3 regions of the Thermoflexus sp. genome follow, and region 2 is predicted to be linked to each of the others. Evidence: riboswitches for the same ligand, from Rfam matches in the RefSeq annotation. Region 2 holds a riboswitch; each other region holds the start of a gene.
What was found. A riboswitch is a leader RNA that binds a small molecule or an ion and turns the genes downstream of it on or off. The one in region 2 is predicted to bind thiamine pyrophosphate.
Positions count from the first base shown of each region.

Region 1: linked by a shared signal. The riboswitch ahead of cytX (putative hydroxymethylpyrimidine transporter CytX) and the one ahead of thiO (glycine oxidase ThiO) in region 2 are both predicted to bind thiamine pyrophosphate.
Region 3: linked by a shared signal. The riboswitch ahead of thiE (thiamine phosphate synthase) and the one ahead of thiO (glycine oxidase ThiO) in region 2 are both predicted to bind thiamine pyrophosphate.

Region 1 covers NZ_DAOUCJ010000075.1:56,746-67,293, forward strand. The annotation lists gene prmA (50S ribosomal protein L11 methyltransferase) at 1-58, opposite strand, end outside; gene dnaJ (molecular chaperone DnaJ) at 108-1,232, opposite strand; gene VAE54_RS08990 (nucleotide exchange factor GrpE) at 1,279-1,884, opposite strand; gene VAE54_RS08995 (dihydroorotate dehydrogenase) at 1,964-2,926, opposite strand; gene pyrF (orotidine-5'-phosphate decarboxylase) at 3,012-4,406, opposite strand; gene pyrB (aspartate carbamoyltransferase) at 4,422-5,339, opposite strand; gene VAE54_RS09010 (amidohydrolase family protein) at 5,480-6,550, opposite strand; gene VAE54_RS09015 (Xaa-Pro peptidase family protein) at 6,840-7,943, shown strand; TPP riboswitch at 8,132-8,262, shown strand; gene cytX (putative hydroxymethylpyrimidine transporter CytX) at 8,342-9,652, shown strand; gene paaD (1,2-phenylacetyl-CoA epoxidase subunit PaaD) at 9,747-10,241, opposite strand; gene paaC (1,2-phenylacetyl-CoA epoxidase subunit PaaC) at 10,238-10,548, opposite strand, start outside.
Region 2 covers NZ_DAOUCJ010000033.1:1,004-11,551, reverse strand. The annotation lists gene VAE54_RS04310 (thiamine phosphate synthase) at 1-353, opposite strand, end outside; gene VAE54_RS04305 (thiazole synthase) at 350-1,120, opposite strand; gene thiS (sulfur carrier protein ThiS) at 1,233-1,442, opposite strand; gene thiO (glycine oxidase ThiO) at 1,490-2,617, opposite strand; TPP riboswitch at 2,739-2,836, opposite strand; gene VAE54_RS04290 (hypothetical protein) at 2,986-4,251, opposite strand; gene VAE54_RS04285 (methylmalonyl-CoA mutase family protein) at 4,460-6,142, opposite strand; gene VAE54_RS04280 (nitroreductase) at 6,343-6,909, opposite strand; gene VAE54_RS04275 (iron-sulfur cluster assembly protein) at 7,336-8,058, shown strand; gene VAE54_RS04270 (amidohydrolase family protein) at 8,055-9,086, shown strand; gene VAE54_RS04265 (NAD(P)-dependent alcohol dehydrogenase) at 9,170-10,213, shown strand; gene VAE54_RS04260 (xanthine dehydrogenase family protein subunit M) at 10,227-10,548, shown strand, end outside.
Region 3 covers NZ_DAOUCJ010000041.1:8,274-18,821, reverse strand. The annotation lists gene VAE54_RS05040 (sugar ABC transporter substrate-binding protein) at 1-767, shown strand, start outside; gene VAE54_RS05035 (sugar ABC transporter permease) at 833-1,702, shown strand; gene VAE54_RS05030 (carbohydrate ABC transporter permease) at 1,735-2,574, shown strand; gene VAE54_RS05025 (FGGY-family carbohydrate kinase) at 2,589-4,091, shown strand; gene VAE54_RS05020 (SDR family NAD(P)-dependent oxidoreductase) at 4,235-5,014, shown strand; gene VAE54_RS05015 (MgtC/SapB family protein) at 5,089-6,333, shown strand; gene thiD (bifunctional hydroxymethylpyrimidine kinase/phosphomethylpyrimidine kinase) at 6,458-7,282, opposite strand; gene thiE (thiamine phosphate synthase) at 7,352-8,011, opposite strand; TPP riboswitch at 8,067-8,197, opposite strand; gene VAE54_RS05000 (DUF433 domain-containing protein) at 8,236-8,445, opposite strand; gene VAE54_RS04995 (DUF5666 domain-containing protein) at 8,642-9,175, shown strand; gene VAE54_RS04990 (DUF5666 domain-containing protein) at 9,183-9,512, shown strand; gene VAE54_RS04985 (sigma-70 family RNA polymerase sigma factor) at 9,671-10,249, shown strand; gene VAE54_RS04980 (DUF5666 domain-containing protein) at 10,236-10,548, shown strand, end outside.

The DNA.
Region 1 (10,548 bases), on a different contig from region 2:
CCGCGATATTGTCCGCCAGCTCCGTGGGTACCCGCACCGAGATCTCCAGCCAGCGCATCGAACAGATCCTCCACCGGTTTCCGCCAACCCCACAGAGCGCGGAATCGTTACCCGCCGAGAAGCTCCCGCAGGCGCTCCAGGAACCCTTTCTCCGGTTTCTGCACGCCGCCCTCCGGCAGCGTGCGGGCCAGCTCCTGGAAGAGTTTCCGCTGCTCCGGGGTCAGACGCGTCGGGATCTCCACCTGGACCACCACCAGCAGATCCCCTCGCCCGTTGCGGCGCAGGTGGGGGATGCCCCGGCCCCGCAGGCGGATCACATGGCCCGGCTGGGTGCCCGGCGGGATCTCCACCGTCTCCTCCCCTTCCAGGGTGGGCACCCGGATTCGACCCCCCAGCGCGGCCTGGGCGACGTTCACGGTGACCTGGACGATCAGGTCATCCCCCCGGCGGCGGAAATACGGATGGGGCTGGACTTTCACCTGAACATAGAGGTTGCCCGGCGGCCCGCCGTTTTCCCCGGGCTCTCCCTCGCCCGGCAGCCGGATCTGCATCCCATCGTCTACCCCCGCCGGGATCCGCACCGCGATCCGACGGCGGGTGAGCACCCGCCCTTCCCCGCTGCACTCCCGACATGGGGAGGCGATCACTTCCCCCATCCCCCGGCAGGTCGGGCACGAGGTGACCTGGACGAAGGAGCCCAGGAACGACTGGCTCACCCGCCGGACTTCCCCCAGCCCTCCACAGGTAGGGCAGCGAGTGGGGCCTGTCCCGGGCTCCGCGCCGGATCCCCGGCAGCGAGGGCATGGCTCGTTGCGCATCACCTCGATATCTTTCTCCGCCCCCAGCGCCGCCTCTTCGAAGGTTAACGTCACCTCCGTCTGGAGGTCCGCCCCCCGCCGGGGGGCCCGGCGCGTCCGGACCCGCGGCCCGAAGCCGAAGAGATCCTCAAACAGGTCCGCAAACAAATCCGTGAAATCCGCCGGCTCCGGGCGGAACCCCCGGCTCTCCAGGCCGGCGTGGCCATACATGTCGTAGATCCGCCGCTTCTCCTCGTCGGAGAGGACGGCGTAGGCCTCATTGATCTCTTTGAACTTCTCCTCGGCGTCTGGAGACTTGTTCACATCCGGATGGTATTGGCGGGCCAGACGGCGATAGGCTTGTTTGATCTCCTCCAGCGTGGCGTTTCGCGGGACGCCGAGGATCTCATAGTAGTCCTTGCGGGATGCGCTCATGGGGCCTCACTCTTATGCAGGACAACCGCAAGCCGTTGTCCTGCTTTTATGATTCGTCCCCCGGGGCCTCGGGCACAGGCTCGACCTTGCGGGCCACCTTCACCAGGGTAGGGCGGAGCACCCGATCGCCCAGCTTATAGCCTTTCTGCAGCTCCTCCACGATCTGACCATCCTCGAAGCCCGGCACAGGCTCGTAAAGCACCGCTTCATGCAGCATGGGATCAAAGGGATCGCCCGGTTTCACCTCGATGGGCTGCACCCCTTCGGACTCCAGGGCCAGCTGCAGCTTGCGGTAAATCAGGGCAACCCCTTCCACCCAGGTCAGATGACGCAGGTTGTCCGGAAGGGTCTGCAGGGCCCGCTCGAAGTCGTCCATGATCGGCAGGAGCTTGCGGATGAACAGCGCCGTCGCCTCCGCGGCGAACTGCGCCCGCTCGGCCTCCACCCGCTTGCGATAGTTGGCGAAGGCGGCCCGCTCCCGCTGCCAGCCCTCCAGGTATTCCTGGGCCTGCGCCCGCGCCGCCTCCAGCTCCTTCTTTAACGCCTCGAGCTGCTCCATCAGAGAGGCCTCGGCTTCCGCCACCGCCGCCTCCTGCGGCGTCGGCGAAACCTGTCCCTCTTGCGGTTGCTGAACCACGCCATGCTCCTCCACGGTTCCACCTCCATCCTTCGGGCTATCCAGCGCCGTAGGCAGCACAACTCTTAATTAATTTTATCCGGATCCGGCCCCCTCATTCCCGATGCGCCCGGCCGCGGATCTCCTGCAGGCACCGGACGCCGTGGGCGTTCATCCATTCCTCCATTTCCCTCCGGATGGCCTGGAAGGCTCCCAGCCCGCGATAGGCCACCGCCGAGCCCACGCCCACCGCCGTCGCGCCCGCCATGAGCATCTCGATGGCATCCTCCCCGGTGAGGACCCCGCCGGTGCCGATGATGGGGATGCGCACCGCCCGGGCGATCTCGTAAACGCACCGGACGGCGATGGGCTTGAGGGCGGGCCCCGAGAGGCCCCCCTCGCGGTTGGAGAGGACCGGCCGCCCGGCCTCGATGTCGATCACCATGCCGGGCATGGTGTTGACGGCGGTGATGGCATCCGCGCCCGCCTCCTCCGCCGCACGGGCGATGCGGGCGATGTCCGGCACGTTGGGAGCCAGCTTGGCGATCACCGGGCAGGAGACCGCTGCTTTCACCGCGGCCACAGCCTCGGCGGTGGCCTTCGGGCTGGCGGCGAAAATCTCGCCGTATTCCGTGGCCACGTTGGGACATGAGAGGTTCAGCTCGATCATATCCGGCGTGGCCGCTGTCAGGATCCGCGCGACCTCCACGAACTCCTCCACGCTGGCGGCGAAGATGCTGGCGATCAGGGGAACGCCCATGGCGGCCAGCTCGGCCCGGGCCTCCCGGAGGATAGCGGCCATCCCCTCGGCCCCCGGGTTGGTCAGGCCCACCGCGTTGATCAGCCCGTGTCCCCAATCGAAGAGGATCGGGCTGGGATGCCCGGCCCGGGGGAGCCGGGTAGCCGACTTGGCGGTGATGGCCCCGGCCCCCAGGCGGGCCAGGCGGACCATCAGCGAAGCGCTGGTCCCCAGGATCCCGGAGGCCAGCACCAGCGGGTTCGGCAGACGCACCCCCGCGATCTCGCAGGAAAGATCCAGCGGGGACGCCCACTCGGATTCCACCGGATGATCCCCCATCCAGGACGCTCCATGCTGGGGATTCGTAACGATCTGCCTGACCGGACATCCGCAGGCCGCGGTCCGGCTTCATCCATCGCGTTCCTCACCCCGAGGCCGAAGGGGCTGGCGTCAGCCCCAGGGCCTTTCGGATCCGATCCCCTTCGGCCGAAGGGATTTTCCCCTCGATGACCAGGGCATCCAGCAAAGCGGTGAGGGTGGCAACCGCATGGACCCGATACCCGGCGGCCTCCAGCTCCTGCCGCCCGCCCTGCTCTCGATCCACCAGAACCACAATGTCGGTGACCCGTAAGCCCGCCTCCTCCAGCGCTTGGATCACCTCTCGCTTGCTGGCCCCGGTAGTCAGCACATCGTCCAGGACCACCACGGTCTCCCCAGGCCGGAAGTCCCCCTCGATCCGCTGGGCGGTTCCGTAGGTCTTCGCCTCCTTCCGCGGATACAGCAGAGGACGCCCGGTCCGGATCGCCACCGCGGTCCCGATCGGCAAGGCAGCGTAGGGAATGGCCGCCAGGCGATCGAACGTGAGGCGCTCCAGAAGGGCCGCATACATTCCAGCCACCCTCTCCAGCAATTGGGGAAAGGCCACCAGCCGACGCAGATCCAGATAGATCGGGGAGCGCTGGCCCGACTTGAGGACGAACTCCCCGAAACGGATGCACCCGGTTTCATACAGCCACCGGGCCAGGGTGCGGGCGACAGCGGAAGGAGAGGACGCCCCCTGCAGGCGCTCGAGGAGGGATCGGGCCGCTGCGCCCGGGTCCGCCGCCTCCAGGATCTCCCGGGAGACGGCGATCAGCGCCGGGGGACCGGCGAGGATCCGCACGGTTTCCGGATCCCCCCCTTGAGGCCCAACCCCCGGGATCAGGAACCAGCGATCGGGGGCCATACGGCGAAGGGCAGCCAGGGCCCCCGGAGCCGTCGCCCCGACCACAAAGCCGATCCGCTCGCTCCCAGGCCAGCTCTGGACCTGACGGGCCAGGGCCTGATAGAAGGGCTCCCCCCCAACCTGCAGCTCCTGCACGGCCTCCGCGCCCGGGTTCGAGGTCCGAATCAGAAAGAAGATCCCCCGGCCCTCCCGGCTCAGGAATGGGCGCAACACCTCCGGGCCCAGGAAAGGGCTCAGCGTCACCGCGTCCGCTCGCAGGACATCGAAAGCAAACTGGGCATAGGCCTCGGCGGTCCACCCGATATCCCCGAACTTCCCATCCAGGATCACCGGGATCTCCGGCGGGATCGCCGCCCGAACCGCCCGCAGGGTCTCCAAACCGGAGGGGCCCAGCGCCAGGTAGAAGGCCAGGTTGGGCTTGTAGGCCGCAGCGACCTCCGCCGTGGTCTCAATCACCCAGCGCAGGAAGGCCAGGGCCGGATCCGGATGCCAGCGCGCCCATTCCGGGAGGCGCGCCGACACCGGATCCAGGCCCACGCACAGGCCCAGCCGGGCTGGCCCGGTCCGCGCGCGCAATCGGTCGAAGAACTCCATGGCCGATCCTCCAGCTCATGCCTTGCCCAGCACGGCGGCCAGCAGGGCCATCCGGATGTAGAGGCCGTTGGCCACCTGGCGGAAGTAGGCCGCCCGCGGATCCCGATCCACCGCCGGGTCGATCTCCCCCACCCGGGGGAGCGGATGCATCACGATCATCCGCTCCTTGGCCCGCTTCATCAGCTCCGGCGTGATCACATAATAGTTCTTCACCTGCTCATAGGCGTTGAGGTCGGTGAAACGCTCCTTCTGCACCCGGGTCACATAGAGCACATCCACGTCTTCGATCACATCGGCCACATCGTAGGTCTCATACACCGGGATCCCCTTCGCCCGGACCTCATTCATCAGGTCCAGCGGCAGCCGCAGGATCTCCGGCGACACGAAGGACAGCCGCACGTCATACATGGTGAGCAGCTTGGTCAGGGAGTGCACCGTGCGCCCGAAGCGGAGGTCCCCCACCATGGCGATGTGCAGGCCGTCGATGCGGCCCAGCTCCTCCTGGATGGTGAAGAGGTCGAGCAGGGCCTGGGTGGGATGCTCGCCGATGCCGTCGCCGGCGTTGATCACCGGGACCTCCGCCACATCGGCGGCGATCTTCGCTGCGCCCACCTCGGGGTGGCGCAGGACGATCACGTCGGAATACTGCTCCAGGGTTTTAATGGTGTCGGGGAGGGATTCCCCTTTCGCTACGGAGGAGAACTGGACGCCCTGGGTGATGGGGATGACCGCCCCGCCCAGGCGCTCCATCGCGGCGATGAAGGAGGAGCTGGTGCGGGTGCTGGGCTCGTAGAAGACACAGGCCATCACATAGCCCTTGAGGAGATCGCAGGCGCCCACGCGGCGGACCAGCTCCCGCATCTCCTCGGCGATGTCGAAGAGGTAGGCCAGGTTCTCCCGGTTGAACTGGGAGACAGAGAGGATATCCTGCATGTAGAAGCCGTTGTTCGGGTTCACCGGCTCCCGCGAAGCGACGCCATCGAACTGGAACAGGCGCGGTCGGCTCACCATCGTTCACCTCCTTGCGGATCGTTTTCGCGGCGGCATCATCGCCGCTGCAATAATGGATCGGGTCAACAGGATGGATCGGCGAACAGCACCCGCCCCGAGCCGGGGGGCGCGCGGACCTCTCCGTCCTCGAAGGCCACCCGTCCCTCCAGGAGGGTGCGGCGCACCCGGGCTCGCACTGTCATCCCCTCGAAGGGCGTCCATCCACATCGGGTGAAAAGGCCCTCCCGGGAGATCGTCCAGGGCCCGCCCCATTCGATCTCCACCCACGTCTCCGGTGGCTCCAGCAGGCCATAGACCCGCCGCGGGCCGGTAGCGGTGAGGCGGACGACCTCCTCCAGGGACAGGCGGCCTTCGACGACGGCGGTAAGCATCAATGGCAGCATCGTCTCCAGGCCCGGCACCCCGGGGGGAGGGTGGGGACTCTGCTTTTCCTCGATGGTATGCGGGGCGTGATCGGTCGCCACCGCATCGATCACCGGCAGGTTGGCCCAGAGGGCTTCCTGATCGGCCCGGGTGGCCAGCGGCGGTCGCATCAGACCGAACGGGCCGAGGCGGGGCAAATCGGCCTCCGTCAGGAACAGGTGGTGCGGCGTGACCTCACATGTGACCGGAAGGCCCCGCTCCTTCGCCCGGCGGATGAGGAGGATCTCCTCCCGCCGGCTGACATGACAGAAATGGACCGGCTGGCGGAACAGGGCGGCCAACCCCAATACCATCGCCACGGTCCGCCCCTCCGCGTGGACCGCGATGGGGCGGTGGCCGGGCCAGGCCTCGAAATGGCGCAGGATCGCGGCAAGGCTTTCCAGCCGAAGAGGGCCGTAAGTCGCATCCAGATAAAGCTTCAGCCCGGCAGCCTGGGGGGCTAAGGCCGCAGCGACCTCGGGGTTCTCCGGCGTGCCGCCGACAAAGAGGCCCACCTCGCAGCGCGCCCCCGCCCGAGCGCGCTGCACAGCTTCCTGGAAGGCCGCGGGATCCGTAAGGGGCGGGCGGGTGTTGGGCATGGCCAGCACCGTCACCACCCCGCCGGCCAGCGCCGCCGCCGTCCCGCTGGCGAAATCCTCTTTATGGGTCTCCCCTGGCTCCCGCAGGTGCACATGGATGTCCGCCGCTCCAGGCAGACGGATGGTGGTCATGCGGAGGGCCCTCCCGCATGGCGGCTATATAAAAAAAGCACCGGGAGCGAGATCGCCTTCCCGGTGCCTGAAAAGCACAACCGGCGCCCCACCGATGAGGGCATCGGCGGAGCGCCAGAGCTCGTGTATTGAAGGAAGAGTCGAACCGATTCCCGGCCCATGCCGGGGTTCTATGTTGCCACAAGCGGGAGAATTTGTCAAACTGATCAGGAGAGCTTTCCCAATTTCCCGGGCCTGAAAGGCGGTGGGGGTTGGAAAGGACCCGGAGACGGAAAGGCGGGAGGCGACGATGTCCCACCCACGCTGGCTGCGCTTGCGAGAGGAAATGAACCGGGAAGGGATCGAACTTCTGGCCCTGGTCCCCGGCGCCAATCTGTTCTACGTGACCGGCCTCTCTTTCCATCGGATGGAGCGCCCCATCGTGGCGCTGTTTCCCCTGGATGGCGATCCCGTATTGATCCTCCCGGCCTTCGAGATCGAGAAGGCCCGGCAGGCGCCGATCCCATGGCGCCTGTTCCCTTACACCGACGAGGAAGGGCCCGCACGGGCTTTCCAGGCGGCGGCGGCAGCCGTGGGCCAGCGCGGACGTCCCATCGCCGTGGAAACCCTGGGGATGCGCGTGCTGGAATGGTCCATGCTCGCCCACGTCTTTTCCTCCCCCGAACCGATCGCGGCGGAGCCGTTGCTGGCCCGGCTGCGGATGGTGAAAGATCCGGACGAAATCGCCGCGATTCGACGGGCCGTCGCAGTGGCGGAGGAAGCGCTGCGGATATGGCTGCCCCACGTTCAAAGGGGGATGACCGAACGGGAGGCGACCCGGCGGCTGATCCAGGCGTGCTTCGCGGCCGGGGCGGACGCTCTGGCCTTCGAGCCCATCGTGGTGGCCGGACCAAACACGGCCCTCCCCCACGCCATCCCGACGGACCGCCCTATCGGGACCGGGGAGCTCCTGCTGGTGGATTTCGGGGTGATCGTGGAAGGTTATGTCTCCGATCTCACGCGAACTTTTGCGGTGGACGAGCTGGACCCCGAGCTGCGGTGGATCTACGAGCGGGTTCAGGAGGCCAACGCCGCCGGCCGCGCCGCCGTGCGGCCCGGGATCCCGGCGGAGGCGGTGGACCGGGCGGCCCGCTCGGTGATTGAGGCGGCCGGCTATGGCGCCCACTTCACCCATCGCACAGGCCACGGGCTCGGGCTGGAGGTCCATGAGCCCCCGTATATTGTGGCGGGGAACACCGAGCTCCTTCAGCCCGGCATGACCTTCACCATCGAGCCCGGGATTTACCTGCCGGGGAAGGGCGGCGTCCGCATCGAGGACGATGTGGTGGTGACGGAATCCGGGGCGGAATCCCTCACCACGTTCCCCCGCGAACTGATGTGCCTGGGAGGATGAGATCTCCAGCAGAGCGCGGGGCTTTTCAATGTTCTGAGAGATCGGGGGGTGCAGGGGGCTTTTGCCCCCTGCCGGGAGGCTGCGGGGGGTGTCCCTCCACCTCCTGCCGGGATGGGTAAGATCTTCGAAAAGCCCTGGCAGAGCGCTGGAATTTGACAGCGTCGTCTTGCAACGCTAAAATCGCGTTTCGAAGCGACGTGGGGAGTCCGCGGGGAAGCGGGCTGAGAGGGTGCCTTGCCGGCCGGAGGCCGGCCCTGGCGCCGACCCATCGAACCTGATCCGGGTCATACCGGCGGAGGGACCGTCGCGACCGCTTCGATCTCCTCGCCCGCCCGTCGGCGGGCTTTTTTGTTCCCCCACGCCGCTTCATTTCCACACCCTCTTCAGGGAGGTTCACCATGGCGATCCTCAAAGCATGGGCTCGCGCGTTTCCACGGATCCAGGCGCCCCCCGAATGGGGCATCGAGCCGGTGCCGGTGGAAGCACGGCGCCTGGGGTTCCTCGATTACGCGGTCCTGTGGGGAGATCTCGGCGTGGGGCTGCTGGTGATGGCCGCCGGCGCCCTGCTGGTGCCCGGCCTGGGGCTTCCCCAGGCCCTGCTGGCCATCCTGATCGGGACGCTGCTGGGCAACCTGTTGCTGGCCGCCACGGGATACATCGGCAGCCGAACGGGCGCACCCACGATGGTGCTGCTTCGACCTTCCCTCGGGCGTCTGGGGTCGTTCCTCCCCACCGCCCTCAACGTGCTCCAGCTGATCGGCTGGGGCGCCTTCGAGATCATTATCATGGCTCAGGCGGCGGATTTCATCAGCGCCCGCTTCCTCGGGTTCTCCAGCTACCCCTTCTGGGCGATCCTCTTCGCCCTGTGGTGCACCCTGATGGCCATCGGAGGGCCTCTGGTGGTGGTGCGCCAGTGGCTGGAGAAATTTGCGGTCTGGGTGGTGTTGCTGACCACCATCTGGCTGACGATTTATATCGCCCTCACGTATGACCTGGGAGCTGTGTGGCGGCGACCGGGGACCGGGGAGATGCCCTTCTGGCTGGCCGTGGATCTGGTGGCCGCGATGCCGATCTCATGGATGCCTCTGGTGGCCGATTACAACCGGTTCGCCCGGCGGGCGGGGCCTGCCTTCTGGGGAACTTACATCGGCTATCTCATTGCGAACGTGTGGTTCTACGGGCTGGGCGCCCTGTTGCTCCTCACCGCCCAGACCGGTCAGCTGGTGGAAGCCATCGGGGCGCTGGCCATCGGCTGGATCGTGCTGCCCATCATCCTGGTGGATGAGACCGATAACGCCTTCGCCGACATCTATTCGGCAGCCGTATCCCTGCAGAACATCTGGCCGGGGGTCCGCCAAGCGCTCTTCGCCGGAGCGATCGGAGCGATCTGCCTCCTGCTGGCCCTCACGGTCCCCATCGCCCAGTATGAGAACTTCCTGCTCCTGATCGGCACAGCCTTCGTCCCGCTGTTCGGCGTGCTGGCGGCCGATTATTTCGTGGTGCGCCGCTCCTACACCGAGGCGGATCTGTATCGACCGGCCGCCATCCGGTGGGAGGGCCTCGCGGCCTGGGCCGCCGGGGTGGCCACTTACCAGGCTCTCACCCGCCTGGCCCCCTCGGTAGGGGCTACCTTCCCCACCTTCATCGTGTCCTTTGCGATCTACGGGATCATCCCCATAGCCCGAGGCCGGATCACCCGCGCCGCGTAAGCCCGGACAGAAGATCCGGAGGGGCGGGCGAGGCCGCCGGAGATGGCCTCGCCCGCCTGTTAGATCCTGGGGAAGAAAGGAAGCCCTTTCGGCCTCACAGGGGTTTGAACGCCTCGAAGGGCTGCTGGCACGTGTTGCAGTAGAACAGCGCCCGACAGGAAGTCGGGCCGAACAGGTTCTCCATCCGGGTATCGGTGGATCCACAGAAGGGACAGGGCAATTTCTCAAACGCCGTGAGCGTGATCTCCGCCGGGACCGGCCGGGGCGGCGCGATCCCCAGCTCGCGCAACGCCTGCCGCGCGCGCGCGCTCATCCGATCCGCAGTCCACGGCGGGCGATAGACCCGCTGCACCCGGACGCTGCGAGCCCCCAGGGCCCGGATGCACGCCACGATCTCCTGCTCCATGACGTGCAACGCCGGGCATCCCACGAAGGTGGGCGCGAAATCCACCTCCACCTCATCCCCCTTCACCCGGACCTCATAGATCAGCCCCAGGTCGACCACCGAGACCGTGGGGATCTCCGGGTCCTTCACCGCCTCCAGGGCTGCCAGGACCGCCTCGCGCGTCAGCGCCGCGCCCTCGCTCACCATGTCTCCCCCAACCCCGAACGGGCCACCCCCTGGAAGTCCGCGAGCAGCGCGGCCAGGTGCTCCGTATGCCGGCCGAGCCGCCCGCCGTAAACAGGCTCCGCCTCCGGGATCCTCAAAGAGGCCGCCTCCAGGATCGGCCGGACCTCCGCCTCCCAGCGGGCCCGGAGCTCGGCCTCCGGGGGCTGGATCCCGGCTTCCACCCGCAGGATTTCGCCGGGCGTCGGCTCGAAGAGCCCCAGGGCATGGGGCCATGCCTGCTCCAGGGCCGCCTGCATCCGGCGATGGCTCTCCTCCGTCGCATCCC
Region 2 (10,548 bases):
ACCGCGCGTAGGGCCTCTTCCAGGTTGTGGGTGGAAACCCCTACCCAGCGCCCCGGGCCGACGATGCGTCGGGCTTCGGCGACCGAAAGGCCTTGAGGCAAATGCACCCCATCGGCCTCACAGGCTGCGGCAACCGATGCCCAGGTGTTGACCACCACAACCCCTCCCACGCGTCGGGCCAGCCGGATGATCGCCCGAACCAGGGAAGCCAGTTCATCTTCGGGGAGGTCCTTTTCCCGCACCATCACCCAGCGCCCGCCAGCTGTGAGGATCGCCTCGATCACAGCAAGCAGCGGCCGGCGGGCCAGGCGACGGTCGGTGATCACCAGCAGCGGCGGCTGGGGGAGGTTCATACCTCGATGCGATCCTCCATCGGGCTGGAGGGCACGGCATACAAGCGGCGGGGGATGCGGCCAGCTTCATAGGCCAGCCGTCCGGCCTCCACCGCCAGGCGCATCGCCCGGGCCATCTTCACCGGATCCCGCGCCTGGGCCACTGCGGTGTTCAGCAGCACCCCATCGCATCCCAGCTCCATCGCGATCGCCACATCCGATGCAGTCCCCACCCCGGCGTCCACGATCACCGGCACCGTGCACATCTGGCGGATCAGCCGGATGTTATACGGGTTCAGGATCCCCATCCCGGATCCGATGGGCGCCCCCAGCGGCATCACCGCCGCGCAACCGATATCCTCCAGCTTCCGGCACAGGATGGGATCATCGGTGCAGTAGGGGAGGACCACGAAGCCATCCTTCACCAGCTGGCGCGCGGCCTCCAGCAGCTGCTCGGCATCGGGGTAGAGGGTCTCCTCATCGCCGATCACTTCCAGCTTGATCCAGTTCGTGCCCAGGGCTTCGCGGGCCAGGTGGGCGGTGAGCACCGCATCTCGGGCGGTGTAGCATCCGGCAGTGTTCGGCAGGATGAAATAGCGATCCCGCAGCAGGTCGTAGAGGTTCTCCCCATCAGCCCCGAAGCGGACCCGGCGGATGGCCACGGTCACGATTTCGGTTCCGCTGGCCTCCAGGGCATCCAGCATCACCTGGAGGTTGGGATATCGAGCTGTTCCGAGGATCAGACGCGAGCGGAACGCCCGTCCGGCGATCACCAGTCCTTCGTTCATCATAGGCCTCCTGAAGATCTTACAGAAAACTGCGCCGTGAATCCGGGAGGAAAGAGTGGACCCCTTTCTCCTGATGGGGAACCGCGCACGGCCTTCCCACCTCCGTGCCGGTTCATCCCCCTGCGACCGCGTGGACAATCTCCACCCGATCCCCGGGCTGGAGCCGGACGTTCCCCCATTCCGGTCGGGGGATCACGGTGGCGTTGATCGCCACCGCAATGCCCGGGCGATCGGGATCCAGGCCCAGGGCGGCCAGGAGCTCCCGAACCGTATGCGGCCGATACGGATGGGGCTGTCCATTGACGATCAGGATGGCCTCCATCGGGTTTCCCTCCTTCACTCCAGGGAGACAGGCCCAGGGGCCTGCCCCTACCGGTGGCAGAATCGCGCGAGGGTGAACGGTTTCGCGACCTCGGGGAGGTCGCCATGGACGATCAGGTGATGAATGGCGTGAGCGGTGATCGGGGCCAGCAGGATGCCGTTGCGGTAGTGGCCGGTCGCCAGGATCAGCCCCTCCACCGCCGTCGGCCCCAGGATCGGTGCATCATCCCGGCTTCCCGGCCGGAAGCCCACCCACATCTCCACGATGGGCAGCTCATCAATCCCGGGCAGGATCTCCCAGGCCCCTCGCAGCAGCCGGAAGATCCCTCCGGCGGTCAGGTGGGCATCGAACCCTTTTTCCTCCACCGTCGCCCCAATCAACAACCGACCATCCCGACGGGGAACCAGGTAGGCATCCGGCCCCCACACCACGTGTTGCAGCAGGGGCGCCTCGGGAGGCATCTGCACCGCCAGCATCTGACCCTTCACAGGCCGGACAGGCGGGCGGGCCTCGGGGGGGAGCCCGGGGATCTGGGCGGACCAGGCCCCGGCGGCCAGGATCACCGTGTGGGCCTCCAGGAATCCGCGGGCGAGGCGGACCCCGAGGACGCGGTTCTCATCGATCACGATCCCGGTCACCTCCGTGTGTTCCCGCAGATGTCCGCCGGCCTTTCGGAAGGCTTCGATCAGCGCCCGGGCCACCTTCCGGTTATCCACCTGATGATCCTGCGGGCTGTAGATGGCGGCCACCACGTGCCGGGAGAGATGCGGCTCCATCCGTCGGGCCTCGTAGCCGGAAAGCCACTCAGTGGGGAGGTTCTGGCTGCGCTGGAATTCATAGAGGAACCTCAAGCGTTCCGCGTCGTCCCGATCGAGGGCGACCACCAGCGTGCCTTCGTCCCGGTAGTCCACGGGGATCCCGGAGACGGCCTCCAGCTCCCGGGCGAAGTCGGCCCACATATCGCGGCTAGCCCGCAACAGCGGCAGGAGCCTCTCCTCACCGGGCTCTGCCTCCGCGTGAGGGGCCAGCATCCCGGCGGCCGCCCAGGTCGCGCCCAGCCCGGCGCCGCCCCGTTCCAGGATCGTCACCGGGTATCCAGAGCGGGCCAGGAACCAGCCGATGGAGAGCCCGCAGATCCCGCCGCCGATGATCACGATTTCATTGGCGTTCGTCATGAGGGCGCTCTACTTCCCGGAGAAATCTGGCTGTGCGAATCCAGTTTCCGTATGAGATGAGGCGGAGCCAGGAGGAGAGGGCGGGATCACAGGGAGGTGGTGCGAGATCGCCGCGGCGCGCCCGTCTTCCCTCCGCCGGCATGATCCGGATCAGGTTCCAGGGGTCGACGGCGGATATGGCCGTCCTCTCAGCCCGGCTCGCCCGGACTCCCCCAACGGACCCGCGCCATGTAACTCTTACTTTGTTTTAAGTCAGAGGAGGCATCCTGTCAATTTACCGACATGAGAGGAGGATCGGGAGGTAGAGGTCAGGCGGCTGGTTTTCTCTGCCCCCGTGGCCTGGAGCGTCGCGGGGAGGGCCAGACGGTTTATGGTTCCCCCAGCGCCCGGCGGAGGCCGGCCAGGTCGGTGATGAAGGCGATCCGGAACAGAAAGGCCCGTAACGATGGGCTCTGCTCCCACAGGCGACGCACGCGCGGGCCGATGGGATCCTCCACGCCTGCCGCACCTTCCTCCGCCGCATAGGCGCCATAGAAAGCGAAGTAGGCCTGGTTCAGCTTGCGGATCACGTAGCCGTGTTCCAGGAAGACCCGGCGTCGGGCCTCCATATACTGCTCCGCCCGGCGGATCTCCCCCCGCGCCAGCAGTCGCTCCACCACCGTTCGGGTTTTCGCCAGCTCCCGTCCGAAATGGAAGGCCGGCTGTTCCTCTGGAGCATGGGGCGAGTCTGCAGGGGAGGGGGGTGAGGGGAGATCCTCGGGGTAGAAGCGGGCCAGCCACGCCCGTCCCAGGGCCTTCCCCACCAGATCCGCGGCGGTCTCGTTAATGGTGCGAGCTTCCGGGCGCTCGTAGAACCATCCCAGAGGCCACAGGAAGAGCCAGTGATGGGTCCACTCATGGGCAATGGTTTCGGTGAGGTAGGGGAGGGAAGGGATTTCCAGAATCATTGCCGGGTAGAGAGCCAGGCCGCCCAGGGGAACGACCAGGGAGGACACGTTGAAGGCCCCATCGACGTGTCGTTCGATCCGCTCCATCTCATCGGCGGTGAGATCGGCCTGCAAGGGGAGGGCGGCCCGCTGGACGATCCGATCCCGGGGCGATACCACCAGCAGGTTGGGCATGGCCGTCAGGCGGAGGTTGACCGGGGGGATCGGATAGCCCAGGAGAGTCAATCCCTCCCCGCGGAGGAGAACAGCGAGCTGCTCCGCGAGGATGCCCTCCACCAGGGGACGCAACGCTTCCTGCTTCCGATGTTCCGTCTCCCAGCGACGCCGGAGATCCTCCAGGATGGCGGGATCGGTGGGCTCGGAGCCGGCCATCCGGTGTTCCAGATCGGCCGCCGCTTGCTGCGCGGCCTCCAGATGGCGCAAAAAGCCTCGAAGCGTCCGACCTTGGGTCGCCTCATCCAGAAAGGCCTGCGGGGTGGCGGTGTCGAGGATCAGCTTCTCCCACCAGACTGAGAGGAGCCAGGTGGCGAAGTGGAAGCCTCGCCCGGCCACATGCAGGCTCAGGCGATCTTCGAAGGAAAGAAAAGGCTGCGAGGCGGACAGGCTGATGGCGAGCAGGCTGATGAGGATTCCGTTCCGTCCTCGCCGCAGGTGCGGATCGATCTTTCGGAAGGTCTCCGGACCCATCGATGGATTCGACGGGATTGGGGAAGTTGGAGCGGAAGGCGACGGGCTCTCATCTCCTATGCCCTAACGGAAGAGGGTGTCTCCAAACCCAACAGGACGTTGCAGGGGAGCGCCGCGCCGCATGGGGAGCCTGTCCCTCTTCAGAGATCTGGGGGGGCGGATGGGCGCGCCCACCCGCCCCGGAAGGAGGGGGGGCGTAGCCCCTCGCTCAGATAATCAGCGGCTCCTGCCAGGTTCCCCATACCGCCTTGAGCGCCCGGGTGATCTCCCCCAGGGTCGCATAGGCCTTCACGGCGTCCAGGATATAGGGCATGAGATTCCCGTTCTCCCGGCGAGCGGCCTCCTGAAGGGCGGCCAGGGCCTGCCCCACGCGCTCGTTATCGCGCTCCATCCGGAGCTTCTGCAGGCGCGCCCGCTGCCGGCGCTCCCCCTCGGGGTCCATCTGAAGGATCGGTGGCTTCACCTCCTCTTCCTCCACAAACTCATTGACCCCAACGATGATCCGGCGCTTCTCATCGATCTCCTTCTGGTAGCGATAGGCGGCCTCGGCGATCTCCCGCTGGAAGAAGCCCGCTTCGATGGCGGGGATCACCCCGCCCAGCTCCTCGATCTTGCGGAAGTATTCGTAGGCCTGCTGCTCCAGGCGGTTGGTCAAATATTCCACGTAGTAGCTGCCCCCCAGGGGGTCGACGGTGTTCGTCACTCCGCTCTCGTAGGCGATGACCTGTTGGGTGCGCAAGGCCAGCTTAGCGGCGAACTCGCTGGGGAGGGCGATGGCCTCGTCGAGGGCGTTGGTGTGCAGGGATTGGGTGCCGCCGAGGACGGCGGCCAGGGCCTGGAGGGCCACCCGGACCACATTCACGTAGGGTTGCTGGGCGGTGAGGGTGCAGCCGGCGGTCTGGGTGTGGAAGCGCAGCCACCAGGAGCGCGGGTTCTTCGCGCCGAAGGTCTCCTTCATCTCCCGGGCCCAGATCCGGCGGGCCGCCCGGAATTTGGCGATCTCCTCGAAGAAATCGTTGTGGCAGTTGAAGAAGAACGAGAGACGGGGCGCGAAAGAATCAATGTCCAGGCCCCGCCGCAGACACCAGCGGACGTATTCGAAGCCGTCGGCCAGGGTGAAAGCCAGCTCCTGGGCTGCTGTCGCTCCTGCCTCCCGGATGTGATAGCCGCTGATGCTGATCGGGTTCCACTTCGGCACATATTTAGAGCCGAACTCGATCATATCCACCACCAGGCGCATGGAGGGCTCGGGCGGGAAGATCCATTCCTTCTGGGCGATGTATTCTTTGAGGATATCCGTCTGGGTGGTGCCGCCGATCTGATCCCATGGGATGCCACGCTTCTCCGCCACCGCCAGATACATCGCCCAGATGATCGCTGCGGGCCCATTGATGGTCATCGACGTCGTGATCTGATCCAGGGGGATGCCGTCCAGGAGGATCTCCATATCCAGCAGCGAGGAGACCGCCACGCCGCACTTGCCGAATTCCCCTTCCGCCATGGGATCGTCGGTGTCGTAGCCGTAAAGGGTAGGAAGGTCGAAGGCGATCGAGAGGCCGGTCTGGCCGTGCTCCAGCAGGTATTTGAATCGGGCGTTGGTCTCCTCGGCGGTGCCGTAGCCGGCGAAGAGGCGCATCGTCCAGAGGCGGCCCCGATACATCGTGGCGTGGATACCGCGGGTGAAAGGATATTCGCCGGGGAACCCGAGGTCGCGGAGGTAGTCGAAGTCGGGGAGATCGAGGGGCGTGTAGAGGCGGTTCACCGGCTCCCCGGAGACCGTGGTGAAGACCTCCTGGCGCTCCGGCATGCGGGCCAGCCATTGCTGTAGCGTCGTCTCCTCCCACCGATCCCGCGCCGCGGCCAGCTCCTGAAGCTTCTCCCGATCGAACATGGCGCCCTCCTGCCTGGAGTCTGTTCCAGGGTGGCTGGAATTCGGCCTGTCGTCCTCCAGGGTCTGGAGGATCAAGCTCGCCGTCATTATACGCAGAGATGGGTGGGGGAACAAACGATCGTCCGCTTTTCCCTGGAAGGCAAGGGGGCCGGGCCCTCCGTCCGGCCCCCGGCTTTGCAGGCGAGGGTGGATGATGGCCTTCAGGACCATCCCCGCCACTGAGTAACTTCTTCGATGGGGCGGCGGGGGGTTTGTCGAGGTGGGGCATCCGGAGCCGGGTAGCCCAGATAGATGAAGCCCATGAACTGGGCGTCCTCTGGGACCCCCAGCCAGCGCAACAGGAGCGGATGGTAAGCGGTGTCGCCGGTGCGGAGGTAAGCGCCGAGGCCCATGCCGTGGGCGGCGAGGAGGAGGTTCTGGATGGCGGCGGCGGTGGCCACGATGTTCTCGTGGGTTTCGATGGGGTCGCGGCCTTTGAGGCAGGCCACCGCGATGATCACCGGGGCCCGATGGGGTTTCGCCCGTTCCCGTTTCAATTCCTCTTCGGTGGCGTCGGGCTTGACGGCCTGGAGGATCTGGGCGAAGACCTCGCCGAGCTCATCGAGGGCCGGGCCGGTGATCACCACGAAGCGCCAGGGCTCGGTCAGGCGGTGGTTGGGGGCGCGCACCGCCGCCCGGAGCAACGTCTCGATCTCCTCCCGCGTCGGCCGCTCCGGCCGCACCTTCCCCACCATATGGCGGGTCATGATCGCTTCCAGGACATCCATAGGAACCTCCAGAGTTCAGATGGGATGACCTTCGCTATGCAAAGCGTCCTTCCCATCCGTAGTTGTGGGAAACACATCGCTATTTTACAAGACATGGGCAGCTGGGCTCGAACGGGGAAAGCAAGACGGTCCCAAAAGCAGTCTTCCAGGAGATCCTGCGGGAGGACCTGAATGCGGAGAATGAGGGGCATCCCCCCATCGGAGTGCGGTTTATTTATCCCGCGCAAAATCTATCCGTGATTAATATCACTAAATTGCGATGAAATATTCTAAATTGTTATTTAAATCACAATTAATTCTCATCAACTCTCCTCAAGTTGACAGGTTTTGCTTATTGCTCTATACTATATGGTGGACAGGGAAGGAGGGGCAGATGGCGGGTTCGGGGAGATAGACGCCGATGCCAGGGCGCGAGAGCGATCGGTAGTGGTGGAGCTCTGGCAGGCTCTGGATGGAGTTCTGGACCCGGAGCTGGATCACTCCATTGTCCGGCTTGGGTTTGTCGAGGCAGTGACCGTGGAAGGCTCCTGCGCGTGGGTGACCCTTCGTTTGCCCACTTTCTGGTGTGCCCCCAACTTCGTGTTCATGATGGTGGAAGATATCCGGCGTGCTCTTCTCCAGGTTGAAGGCATCCAGGCTGTTCAAATCCGATTGCTGGATCACTTCGCCTCAGAAGCCATCGAGTCCGCTGTCCAGAATGGGCGCTCCTTTGAAGAAGCTTTCCCCGGAGAGGTTACGGGATCCCTGGATGAGCTCCGTGCGTTCTTCCGGCGCAAAAGTTATCTGGGCCGTCAGTTCGCGCTCCTGAACGCTCTCCGCGCTGCGGGTTTCTCCCCACAGGAGATCTGTGCCTTGCGCCTCGCTGATTTATCTGAATCCGGCGGAACGTGGCATGTCCGCCGGGCCGATGGTGTGTGGGTGTCGCTTGAGCCCGGGGAAGCGATTCGGCGTTATCTGGAGCGACGGCGGGAATTGGGCCTCGATATGCGCCCCGATGCTCCCCTCATGCTGGATGCGGATGGCCATCCAATCCCTCTCGAATCCTTCAACGACTATCTCTGTCGAAGTCGAGCGGCTCTCCTGAATTTCAAATCCAATGCTTTTCTCTGCCAGGCCTTGCTGGCCAGTCGGAAAGGAGGTGCCCCATGATCCGGGTCGATGGACAGGAGATTTTCGTGATCGATGGCCACATCCATTTCTGGGATGGAAGCCCGGAGAACTGGCGGAACAAATACGGGGAAGGCTGGATGCTTTGCTTTTACGATTATCACAAGGCCCTCAGCCCCGCGGATTATGTCTGGCCCTTCGATAAATATTGCAAATACGATGAGGAAACCCTGATCCGGGATCTCTTTCTTGAAGGCTATGTGGATATGGGGATCTTCAACTCCACCTATCTCACTGAGTTCTTCAAGAACGGTTTTAATACCCATGTCCAGAACTACGTCCTCAAGCAGAAGTATCCCGAGCGCTTCATCCTGTGCGGCACCTTTGATCCCCGCTGGGGAGAGAAGGGCCTGGATGAGTTCCGGCGGATGGTGGAGGAATATCCCATCCAGGGCTTGAAGCTCTATACAGCGGAGTGGCGGGGGGAGTCCCGTGGATGGCGACTGACGGAGCCCATGGCTTACCGTTATCTGGAGCTCTGCCGCGAGCTGGGGATCCGCAATATCCATGTTCATAAAGGCCCCACGATCTACCCGCTGAACAAGGATGCCTTCGATGTGCATGATGTGGATCAAGCGGCCTCTGACTTCCCCGATTTGAATTTCATTGTGGAGCACTGTGGCCTGCCGCGCCTGGATGACTTCTGCTGGATCGCGACGCAGGACAAGAACGTCTACGCGGGCCTGGCGGTGGCCATCGCCTTTATCCACTCCCGCCCACGGTATTTCGCCGAGATCATGGCCAATCTCCTCTACTGGCTGGGACCTGATCGCATTCTCTTCGGCAGCGATTATGCCCTCTGGTCGCCGCGTTGGATCATTGAGCGGTTCATCTCCTTCGAGCTGCCGCCGGACATCAAAGAGGAATATGGCGTTGATCTGACCCTGGAGACCAAACGCAAGATCCTGGGGGAGAACGCGGCGCGGCTTTATGGGATCGACATCGCCGCTCAACGGGAGAAGCTCCAGCGCGATCCGATCGGCCAGCGGCTGGCTGCGATGGCTGCATAGGAGGGCCATTACACAACAGGCCCATGCGCGGCCTGGCTGCTGCACATGCTTATCCTGGTTTATTTGCCCTTTGGAGGTCAGCCATGAAAGCGGCCCGCCTCTACCAGTATGACCCGCATTTGAACGTCCAGCTGCAAATTGAGGAGGTCCCGGAGCCGAAGATCACTGCTCCGGACGAAGTCATTGTGCGTATTGGGGCGGCTGGCCTCTGCCGCACCGATCTGCACATCATCGAAGGCGTGTGGCGGAGCATTCTGGATCCAGACGGGAAGTTGCTCCCCTACATCCCTGGCCACGAGAACGCCGGCTGGGTGGAGGAGGTGGGGAGCGCGGTGACCTCGGTGAAGCCGGGGGATGCCGTGATTTGTCATCCTCTTCGAACCTGCGGGGTGTGTCTGGCATGCCGTCAGGGGGAGGATATGTATTGCGAGCGGGGTGTCTTTCCTGGCCTGAACGCTAACGGAGGGTTCGCCGAATATCTGGTGACGAACGAGCGGGCTCTGGTTAAACTCCCCGATGGGGTGGCCCCTGCCGATGTGGCCCCGCTGGCCGATGCGGGCCTCACCGCCTATCGGGCCGCCAAGCGGGCGGCGAAATTGCTGCCTCCGGGAACCTCCTGTGTGATCATCGGGATCGGCGGCCTGGGCCACATCGCCCTCCAGGCTCTCCGTGCCCTTTCCAGCGCCCGCATTATCGCTGTAGACATCACCGAGTCCGCCCGTCGCCTGGCCCAGGAGTTGGGGGCGGATGAAGTCCTCCCCGGCGGCCCGGACCTCGTGGCGGAGGTCCGCGAGCGGACGAAGGGGGGTGCTCATGTGGTTCTGGATTTCGTTGGAGAGGCGGGGGTGGAGCAGCAAGGCTGGCAGATGCTCCGCAGGGGAGGAACCCATTTCATCATCGGTTACGGAGGGAAGCTCGAGGTCCCCACGGTGCAGATGATTTTCAATGAGATCACGATCGCTGGGAGCCTGGTTGGGAACTACATGGAGCTGGTGGAATTGATGGATCTCAATGCTCGGGGTCTGGTGAAGGTTCACAGCCGGCAGTATCGGCTAGAGCAAATCAACCAGGCCATTGACGATTTCAAGAACCGCCGCTACATCGGCCGCGCCGTGATCATCCCATGATCAGGAGGCCCCCATGTTTCCCGCGCCATTTGAATATGCCGCCCCCTCGACCCTGGATCAGGCTATCCGCCTCCTCCAGCAATACGGCCCGGATGCCCGTCTCCTGGCTGGCGGGCAAAGCCTGATCCCGATGATGCGATTCCGGCTGGCCAACCCGAAGGTCCTCATCGACCTCAATCGCATCCCCGGCATGGACTTCCTGGAAGAGGACCGGGGGGTTCTGCGTATCGGTGCCATGGTGCGTCATCGCGCAATGGAGCGCGCCTCGCTCATCCAGCAGCGTTATCCTCTCCTGGCGGATGCAGCGCGGGTCATCGCCGATCCTATTGTGCGTA
Region 3 (10,548 bases), on a different contig from region 2:
CCCTGGAGGATTATGTCCGCATCGCTCAGTTCTTCAAGGAGCAAAGCGGCGGGAAGATATATGGGGTGGCGATGCAGCCTCAGCGCGGCTATAAGGTCTTCGAGGAATGGAAGAACTGGCTATATGCGGCGGGCGGCGATCTGCTGGATGAGCGTGGCAATGTGATCATCGATCGGCCGGAGGCGGTGCGGGCCCTGGAGCTCTATATCGAGATGTATAAGACGGCAGCCCCGCCGAATTCCCTGAACTGGGGTTTCGATGAGGCCCTGCGGAGCATGGCGTCCGGCGAGGCGGCCATGATGATGAGTTACAACTGGATGCTACCCACCCTGAACAACCCACAGGGTCCGGCGGGCGCCCTGGCTGGCAAGTTCGCCCTCTATGAGGTCCCCGGTGGCAAGGCGGTGCTCGGGGCCTGGCACTGGGCTATCCCCCGGAATGCGCCGAACAAGGATGCTTCCTGGCGTTTCATCTCTTGGATCACCTCCAAGCGCGTGGAGAAGCAACGGGTGATTCTGGGCGGCGCGCCGGTTCGAGTGAGCGCGATGAAGGACCCCGAGGTCTGGCAGAAGGGCTTTGGGCAGAGCTATTACGAGACGGTGCTGAAGATCCTGGAGGACGCGGAGCCGCTGGCCCGCGGTCCGAAGGCAGAGGAGATCATTCAGGTGGTGGGCACCGAGCTGAATGCGGCAGTGGCTGGGGAGAAAACCGCGGAGCAGGCGTTAAAGGATGCTGCCGCCCAGGTTCGCCGCATCCTGGGCCAGTGAGCTGAGGTGCCGGGGGAGGCCATCGGGGCCGCCTTCCCCGGCCTCTCTTCGCTTCAGGAGGCCGCATGGGGCGTCAGGATCGACGATTGGGTCGCCGGATGGTTCTGCCTCTGATCCTATTGCTGGTGGCCGTCCAGGGCTATCCGATGGCCTTCGCTGTCTATATCTCGGCGCACGATTACCGACTCACCGCCCTGAATGAGGTCCGCTGGGTTGGGATGGAGCAATATCGGGGGCTGCTGGGGAATTCCTCCTACTGGACCGCTATGCAGAACACTCTGGTTTTCGTATTCGGGGCGGTGGGGCTGGAACTTCTTTTGGGTTTCCTCCTGGCTTATCTGCTTTGGCGGCCGGTGCCTGCTCAGAATCTCTTCCGCGCGATTCTGCTGACACCGATGTTTGTCACCCCTATCGCTGTCGGCCTGATGTTCCGGTTTCTACTGAACAATCAGCTCGGGATCATCCCGGTCTGGTTACGAACCATAGGGGTGGAGATCGACTGGTTTGGCCCCAGCTTGGCGCTCTTTTCCCTGATCCTGATTGATGTATGGCAGTGGACGCCGCTGATGGTGCTGCTGCTTCTGGCAGGGATGGAAGCCCTGCCAATAGAGCCCTTTGAGGCCGCTCGAGTGGACGGCGCGTCAGAGCTTCAAATGATTCGTTATTTGGTCCTTCCGCTGATCCGCCCAGTGATACTGGCAGCGATTCTGATCCGGATGCTGGATGCGTTCCGTGTGTTTGAGTATGTATACGCTATCACGAGGGGAGGGCCAGGAGAGCGCACCGAAACGATTCTGTTCCATATTTACCGGGTTGGCTTTCTTTACTTCCGATTGGGCGAGGCGGCGGCGATGGCCGTTACACTCGCCTGGGTGATCTTTGCCCTCGTGGTGCTTCTCTTCCGCATCCTGCGGCGTCAGGAGGCGATGACATGACAGGGCTGGCTCGCAGCGTCGCCATAAAGGCTATGCCGGCCTGGAGGATCCTGCGCTGGAGTCGGCGATGGCCGATCCTTCTTCGATTCGGTATGCTATCGATCGCCGCGGTTGCCGTCCTTTTCCCTTTCCTGTGGATTTTCTTGGCCTCCCTGAAGCCGCCGGTGGAGCTGAGCCGTCCTTCTCTCTTCGGGTTCGAACCAACCAGCGTGAACTGGTCTGAGGTCTGGTTGAACTCCTCCTTCGCCCGCCATTTCCTGAACAGCGTGATCGTAGGGGGCCTCACTGTGATCGTTTCTCTGATCGTGGGGGCCCCGGCCGCGTACGCCTTCTCTCGCTTCCGGACCGGCGGAACAGGGCTGCGCTTTGTGATCCTGGCCGCCCAGATGATGCCGCCGGCTCTTTTTATCATCCCCTTCTTCCTGATGGCTTACTATGTCGGGCTTCTGGATACGGTCTGGGCGGTGGCTATTGCCCACCTCACCTTCATTGCCCCTCTCGTGACGTGGTTTCTGATCGGGTTCTTTGAGGATGTGCCGCGGGACTTGGAGGAGCAGGCGATGGTGGATGGGTGCACGCGGTGGCAAGCCTTCGTTCAGGTTGTCCTGCCGGCCGCTCGTCCGGGCATGGCGGCTGCAGGGCTGTTCGCTTTCATCATGTCCTGGAATGAGATGTTTTACGCTCTGATGCTGGCAGGCGGGCATTCCAAGACGTTGCCGGTGGCGATCGCCGGCTACTGGACCTTCCGGGGAGTGGATATGGGGAAGATGTCGGTGGCGATCATCTCAGCGGTGATCCCAGTGATGATCGCCTCCTTCTTCGTGCAACGCTATCTGGTGCGAGGCCTTGGGGGAGGTGCCCTGAAAGGATGATCAGGAGGTCCACGATGGCCCGCTTCGCATTGGGAATCGATGTGGGAACCAGTGGGGTGAAGGGCGTTCTGATCGAGCCGGGCGGGAGGCTGGTGGCGGAGGCCTATGCTCCCCATGATCTCCGTTCCTCCTATCCGGGATGGTCTGAGGAGGATCCGGCGGACTGGTGGCGGGGAGTGGTTTCGGTCTGCCGGCAACTTCTTGTGAATCGGGATCCGCGAGAGGTGGCCGTGGTCGGATGCAGCGGGATGGTGCCTGCCCTCGTCCTGCTGGACGAGAGGGGGAACCCCCTGCGTCCTGCTATCCTCCAGAACGATGCACGAGCCATCGAGGAGATCGAGTGGCTTCGTCGGAACCTGGATCAGGAGCAGCTTTTCGCCCGGACCGGTGGCTACACCAATCAGCAGCATGTGGGACCCCGCCTGATGTGGATCCAGCGACATGAGCCGGAGATCTGGCGTCGCACTCGTCTTGTCTTGGGTTCCTATGACTATATTGCTTACCGGCTAAGCGGGGCGTGGTCGCTGGAGATCAACTGGGCGGTGGAAAGCGGCCTGTTCGACATCTATCGACGGACGTGGGATGAGATGTTCTTGCAGGCCAGCCATCTTCAGGAGGAACTTTTCCCACCTGTGCGCTTTCCCACAGAGATCATCGGTGAGGTCACGCGGGAGGCGGCGGAGGCGACAGGTCTGGCGCCGGGAACGCTGGTGGCGGCTGGGAGCGCGGACCACGTTGCCTCCGCGCTGGCCGCTGGCCTCCGGGAGCATGGGGATCTGTTAATCAAGTTCGGCGCCGCAGGAGATATCCTGTATTGCATGGATCGCCTGGAGCCTCATCCCCGGCTTTACATCGATTATCACGATATCCCTGAGCGTTACCTTCTGAATGGATGCATGGCGGCTTCCGGCTCTCTGGTGAAGTGGTTCGTCACCCAGGTGCTGAGGGAAGAAGGTGGGTCCGCAACCTATCGCCGACTGGATGAGGAAGCCGCAGCCGTCCCGCCCGCTTCCGATGGACTGATCGTCCTGCCTTATTTCCTTGGGGAGAAGACCCCGCTCTTCGATCCGGAAGCCCGGGGGATCTTCTTTGGGCTTACCCTGAGCCACAGTCGGGGTCATATGTTCCGCGCCATCCTGGAGGCGGTGATCTATGGATTCCAGCATCATCTGGAGATCCTACAGGAGCGCGGCTATCCCATCCGACGGGTGCTGGCTACCGACGGCGGGGTGCGCAGCGAGCTGTGGCGTCAGATCGCCGCAGATGTTCTGGGGCTTCCGGTGGAGGCCCACCCCGGGCATCCCGGCTCGGCCCTGGGAGTGGCTTTCGTGGCCGGGATGGGCGCTGGCCTGTTCCAGGATTGGGCGGAGATCGAGGCCTTTGCGGGTCCGGCTTACTGGAATGAACCGAATCCCGAAGCCCACCGGCGGTATCAGGAGGCTTACCGCCTTTATCGGGACCTTTACGAAGCCCTAAAACCGCTTTTCCCTCGCGTGGGTCGACTGTCTGGGGGGTGAAACTCAACAGGGGTCACACGCCTGATTACCTTTAGGGAACCTTCCTCCTTGAGGCCCAAGGGGCCCAAGGAGGGGCTGTCTTGCCTTCTCTATCTTAGTCTGAGGGTGTAAGTTCCAGCTCCTTTCTCCAAGGAGGCTCATCCATGGGACGCCTGGATGGACAGGTTGCGATGGTAACCGGCGCGGGGACCGGGATCGGAGCGGCTATCGCCCGAACCCTGGCTCGAGAAGGGGCTTATGTGGCCGTAACGGATATTAACGAGGAAGGGGCCCGTCAGGTTGCGGAGGAGATCCGTCAATCCGATGGGGTCGCGGAATCCTGGCGTCTCGATGTCACCAGGAAGGCTGACAACGTCGCGGTGATGGATGCCGTGGTCGCTAAATGGGGACGCCTGGATATAGTCTGCCCGAACGCTGGGGTTTCCACGATGAACTGGGTGAAGGACCTCACGGAGGAGGAATGGGATTATAACTTCAACGTGAACACGAAAGGAGTGTTCTTTACCTGCCAGGCCGCTATTCCCCATATGATCCGCCAGGGCGGCGGTCGCATCATCATCACGGCGTCCATGGCCGGCCATCGGGCTGTCCCTCTGCTGGCGCACTATGCGGCCTCCAAGTGGGCGGTGATCGGCTTCGGCCTGAGTTTGGCGGTGGAAGTGGGCAAGTATAATATCAAAGTCAATCTGATCTGCCCCGGATTTGTCCGCACATCGATGCAGGAGCGCGAGATCGTGTGGGAGGGGCAGCTGCGGGGGATGGATCCAGAGGCCGTGCGCGCGGAGTATGTGAGCAAAACCCCGCTGGGGCGAATTGAGGAACCTCAGGATGTGGCCAACGCCGTGCTGTTGTTGTGTCTGCCTGAGGCCGATTTCATCACCGGCGCGGTTCTGGATGTGACGGGCGGGGCCCATCTCACATAGCGTTTTGTCTCGCGTCCCCTTCGGTGCAGGAGGACAACTGCTTGTGGTTGTCCCACCTCGTTCGAGATACGACGATGGGCGATCTTCGGGGATACATTGAACCGATCGGGATCTCGCTGGGGATCGGGTTGCTGATCGGGCTGGAGCGGGAGTGGGCGCATAAGGATGTGGGGTTGCGCACCTTCGCCCTGGCGGCGCTGGCGGGGTGCCTGGCCTGGCTGATCCACCCCGTCGCCGCCTTCCTGGTCCTGGCTGCGGCGATCGCCCTGGTGAGCATCCTCAATATCCGCAGCATGCTGGTGGACCGCTCCCTGGAGATGACGACTTCGGTGGCCCTGCTGGTGACGCTGCTCCTGGGCATTGTGGTTGCGCAGGGGTATTTCCTGGTGGCGGCGGCTACCGCCGTGCTGGTGACGATGCTCCTGGCCTGGAAGGCGGAGCTGGTCCGCTTTACCGTGGGGCTTTCCCTGGAGGAGCTGCGCTCCATTGTGCTGTTCGGGGTGCTGACGCTGGTGATCTATCCCCTCCTGCCGGAGGGCCTGTCCCCCACCGTGGATCCCATGGGCCTGGTCAACCTCCGGGCGGCGTGGCTGGTGGTGGTGATCCTCTCGGCGATCGGCCTGGTGAACTATGCGCTGCTGCGGCTTTACGGCGCCCGGGGGATCCATTTCACCGGGATCCTCGGCGGGCTGGTGAACAGCACGGCGACGGTTTCGGAGCTGGCCCGGCGATGTCGGGGACAGGAGGAGAAAGCCATGGATCTGGCCCTGGAGGGGATGCTGCTGGCTAACATCGCCATGATGGCCCGCAACGGCCTGATCCTGGGGATCTTCGCGCCGGCCGCGCTGCTCCACGGCTGGCTGGCGGTGGGGCTGATGGCCGGCCTCACCGGGCTGATGGTCCTTCGGATCCTCCGGCAGAACGCATCTTCGGCTGCGCCGGCGATCCGCTTGGCTTTCCCCTTCTCGCTGCGCCATAGCCTGCTCTTCGGGACGTTTTATCTGGTGATCCGGGCGGCCGTGGTGCTGGCGGATCGCTTCCTGGGACCAGGAGGATTTATGGTGGCGACGTTCCTGGGCGGGCTGGTGAGCAGCGCCTCGACAGCGGCGGCGGCGGCGACCCTGGCGGCGCAGGGGCAGATTTCGATGGAGGCGGCAGGGCTTGGTGTGGTGCTGGCCTCCATGGCCAGCTTGCTCTTCCACGTGCCGATGGCCCGGCTGGGCGGGTTGCGGGGCCCCTGGTTGCGCCGCCTGGGATGGGCTTCCGTCCTCACCGTCCTGGTGGGGATCCTCGGCCTGGCCGTCGAAGGGTGGCGGTGAAACCGAACGATCAGGGGCGGCTGGGGCCGCAGGGCATTGAAGGGGTTCCCCACGGCCCCAGAAGGGGAAGGGGCCATCCCATCTTCCGAAATGGGCGCCCGGCGGCGGATGTCCTGCTCGCCTTCTATCCGGGATAAGCCCGGGCTTTCAGCAAAGCGAAGTGATCCATCGGCCCATACGCGCCCCGGCCGAGTTTAAAGGCCCGGGAGGCCTGGAGGATCGCGGTCAGATAGTCTTTCGCCTGACGGATGGCCTCCAGGGGTGGGAGACCCCTGGCCAGCCCCGCCGCGATGGCCGAGGCGAACGTGCACCCCGTCCCATGGGTGTTCACCGTGTCCACCCGTGGGGCGTCCAGCTCATAGAAATCCCGGCCATCGAACACAATGTCCACGCTGTGATCATCCCCTTCCAGGTGGCCGCCTTTCACCACCACCCAGCGCGGCCCCATCTCGTGGATGATCCGTGCTGCCTCTCGCATATCCGCCCGGCTCCGCAGCTCCCGCCCCACCAGCGCCCGCGCCTCGTGGAGGTTCGGGGTGACCACCATCGCCAGGGGGAAGAGGTGACGGATCAGTGCGTCCTGGGCCTCCGGGCGAAGGAGGGGATCCCCACTCTTGGCCCGCATGACCGGATCGACGACCAGACGCTCCACGCGGTATTCCCGCATTTTCCCGGCGACCACCTCGATGATGGCGGCATTCGCCAGCATCCCCGTTTTCACCGCGTCGGCGCCGATGTCGCCCAGCACCGAGTCGATCTGGGCCGCCACGAACTCAGGGGGGAGTTCGAAAACCGCCTGGACTCCCCGGGTGTTCTGGGCGGTGAGGGCCGTGAGCACGCTCATGCCGTAAACGCCCAGCGCGCCAAAGGTCTTCAGATCCGCCTGGATGCCCGCCCCCCCGCCCGAATCCGATCCGGCGATCGTTAGGGCACGAGGCAAAGTGGTCATCGCCATCCTCCTGGTCTGAGGATTGCAGAACTCCGCGAGGGCTGGAGGCCCTGATCCCGCCTCCATCCGTTAAGCGCCGGAGGGGGAGCGCTTCTCCCGCTCGGCCAGCGCTGCATCCACCGCCCGTCGCAGGGCGCGCGCGGCGGCCTCCGGATCGGGCGCCTGGGTGATGGCGGAGATCACCGCGACCCCGGCGGCTCCCATACGGATGCACACGGCGGCGTTCTCCGGAGTCACTCCGCCGATGGCTACCACCGGAAGCCGCGTGGAGCGGACGACGGCGGCCAGCCCCTCCAGTCCGATGAGAATCGGGTTGGCCTTGGAAGCTGTGGGGAAGATGGAGCCCGATCCCAGATAATCGGCGCCGGCGGCCTCCGCCGCTTGAGCCTGCGCCGGGGTGCGGGCGGAGACCCCGATGAGGGCCTGAGGGCCCAGAAGGCGCCGCGCCACCTCAGGAGGGAGATCCTCCTGGCCCAGGTGGACCCCGTCCGCATGGATCGCCATGGCGACGTCGACGCGATCGTTGATGAGGAAAGGAACACCATATCGCCGGCAGAGCGCCCGCAGGGCTTCCCCCAGCCGGAGCATCTCCCGCAACGGCCCGGATTTCCAGCGCAACTGCATGGCGGTGATCCCCCCCTTAAGGGCCGATTCCGCGATCTCCAGCGGCGATCGCCCGGAGGTGAGCGCCGGGTCCAGAACGAGGTAAACGCGCAGGTCCAGCGCCATCCCATGAGCTCCTTCAGAGGCGATCTTCGTGGGGAGAGATGGAGAGACGCGAGGGGCAAACGGGTGGCGACCGTCCCTCCGCCGGCATGACCCGGATCAGGTTCCATGGGTCGGCACCAGGGCCGGCCTCCGGCCGGCAGGGCGCCCTCTCAGCCCGCTTCCCCGCGGACTCCCCACGTCGCCCCGAAATTCCGCGGTTACTGTAATGTGAAAAAAGGGGCCTGTCAAATTCGACGCTGGCTATAGGCCAGGGCGGCCCAGAGATCCTCCGCGCTCAACGGGGGATACTCCCGAAGGATGTCTTCAAAGGACATCCCTTCCGCCAGGCTGCTCACAATCACCTTCACCGGAATCCGCGTGCCACGGATACATGGTTCTCCATGGTGGATCTCGGGATTGATGACCACTCGCTCTCGCCAGTCAACGCGCGCCATCTTCCGAATCCTCTCCTGGTGGACTTTTCTACTATACAACCCTACCCTTCCCCGTGCCGAACCGATGGCTGAGACGTGGCCCTGGCCTTCCCCATAGAAAATCTCGAATCCCACCCCCGTAACCTTTTCCGGGTGATCTCCGACATGACATGATGAGCGAACCCGGGTTCAGCATCCTAAAGACGGGGGTGGTCCCATGAAAAAGGGCATCGGTTTCGGAATCTTCCTGCTGGCGTGGATCGGGTTGATGCTAACGGCCTGCACGACCCCTCCGGCATCCAGGGAAGGAACCGCAACGCGCTGGGAGGGAACAGTGGAGGCGATCCTCCCGGATGGCCTTCAGGTCTCCGGCCGGCTGGTTCGCTGGACCGGCCAGACGCAGATCCTGGGGGACCTTCAGGTAGGAGCCCGAGTGGAGGTGGAAGGGGCCCCAGCAGATGGGGCTTGGAATGCCACGATGATCCGGGTTCAATCCTCGGGCGGATCGGTGGCCGGAACGGCGGGAGGGACAATGGTCTCTCCCCTGCCCACTCCTATCCTTCAAATGGAGTTCAAGGGGGTGGTGGAGGAGGTTTTGCCCAACGGTTATCGGATTGGGGGGCGGACGGTGATGGTGACCGCGACCACGCGTGTTGAGGGTCCGATCGCCGTGGGGACTTTTGTGGAGGTGAAGGGCGTTCTGCAACCGGACGGAACGATCCTGGCGTTCCGGATCCATGTTGAAGACTAAGGAGGAGGTGGAGTTCAAAGGTGCCGTGGAGGAGATCCTTCCCGATGGCTATCGCATCGCTGGTCGGACGGTCCGGGTCGATGGGAATACCCGGATCGATGACCCTATCACCCTCGGCGCCTGGGTTGAGGTGAAGGGGGTTCTTCAGAGCGATGGCTCCATCCGTGCCCTTCGAATTCAACTTGAAGATCGGTCCGGGAAGGATTCTGGAACGCGAGAGGAAGGCAAGAAAGGTGACAATGATGGGAAGAAAGGGGATGATGAGAAGAAGGATGATGGTGGGAAGAAGGATGAGGATCACCACAAGGATCGTCCCGAAAAGGATGATTCCGACTGATAATTCGGGAGAATCAGGGAGGCATGGGGTTGGGCGGGCCGCCAGGATATCCTGCCCAACCCCCTTTCCCGTGAGGCTTGAACGAGGCGGTGCCCACAATGAGGGCCTGTGGGAGTGGCATCTTCCCGCCCGAGCGGATACGATGGGATCTATCGACGGTGGAAACTTTCCTTGAGCGATCTGGAACGGTGATAGACGAACAGGCCCTGCTGGCCCGTGCACGGTCCCTGGACCCGGAGGCCCTGTCCGAGCTGCACGAGCGGTATTACCAGATGCTGTATTTCTACGTGCTCGGCCGGGTAGGGGAGCAGGCGGTTGCAGAGGACGTGACCGCGGAGGTCTTCCTGCGCCTCCTCGAAGCCTTCCATCGGGGACGGGGGCCGGATCGCCATCTGGCGGCCTGGCTGTTCCGGACCGCGGATCATCTGGTGGCCGAACATCACCGCGCCCATTACCGGCATCCCCAGGTCCCGCTGGAGGAGGATTGGGGCCGCTCAAGGGCTGCGGAAGAAGGGAAGGATGTGGTGGTGCGGGAACAAGTCCGGGAGGCCCTGAAGCATCTGACCCCGGACCAGCGGGCGGTGATCCTGATGCGTTTCTGGATGGATCTCCCGCTGGCCCGGATCGCCCAGGAGCTGGGGAAAAGCGTGGGAGCTGTGAAATTGCTTCAGCATCGGGCCCTGACGGCCCTCGCGAAACGATTAAAGGATCTCCGAAATGACTATGGCGAAGCGTGAGGACGTTCTGGAAGAAGCGTTGGAGAGGCTGCGGGAAGGGGCCACGCTGGAGGAAGTAACGGCTCGATATCCGGAAGTGGCCCCGGTTTTGCGCATCGCCCGGATGATCGAGGCCGTGCGTCCCCCCGCGCCGTCCTTGCGGGCGGAGCTGGCCTCCCGGACTGCTTTCCTCCAGCGCGCGGAAGCCCTGCGGTCCTCCCGCCGCCCATGGGCCGCGGTTCTGTTCGGATGGGGACGATATGCGCCAGCGGGGGCTGCGATCGCGGTCGCACTCCTCATCATTGGCGTCCTCCATGCCA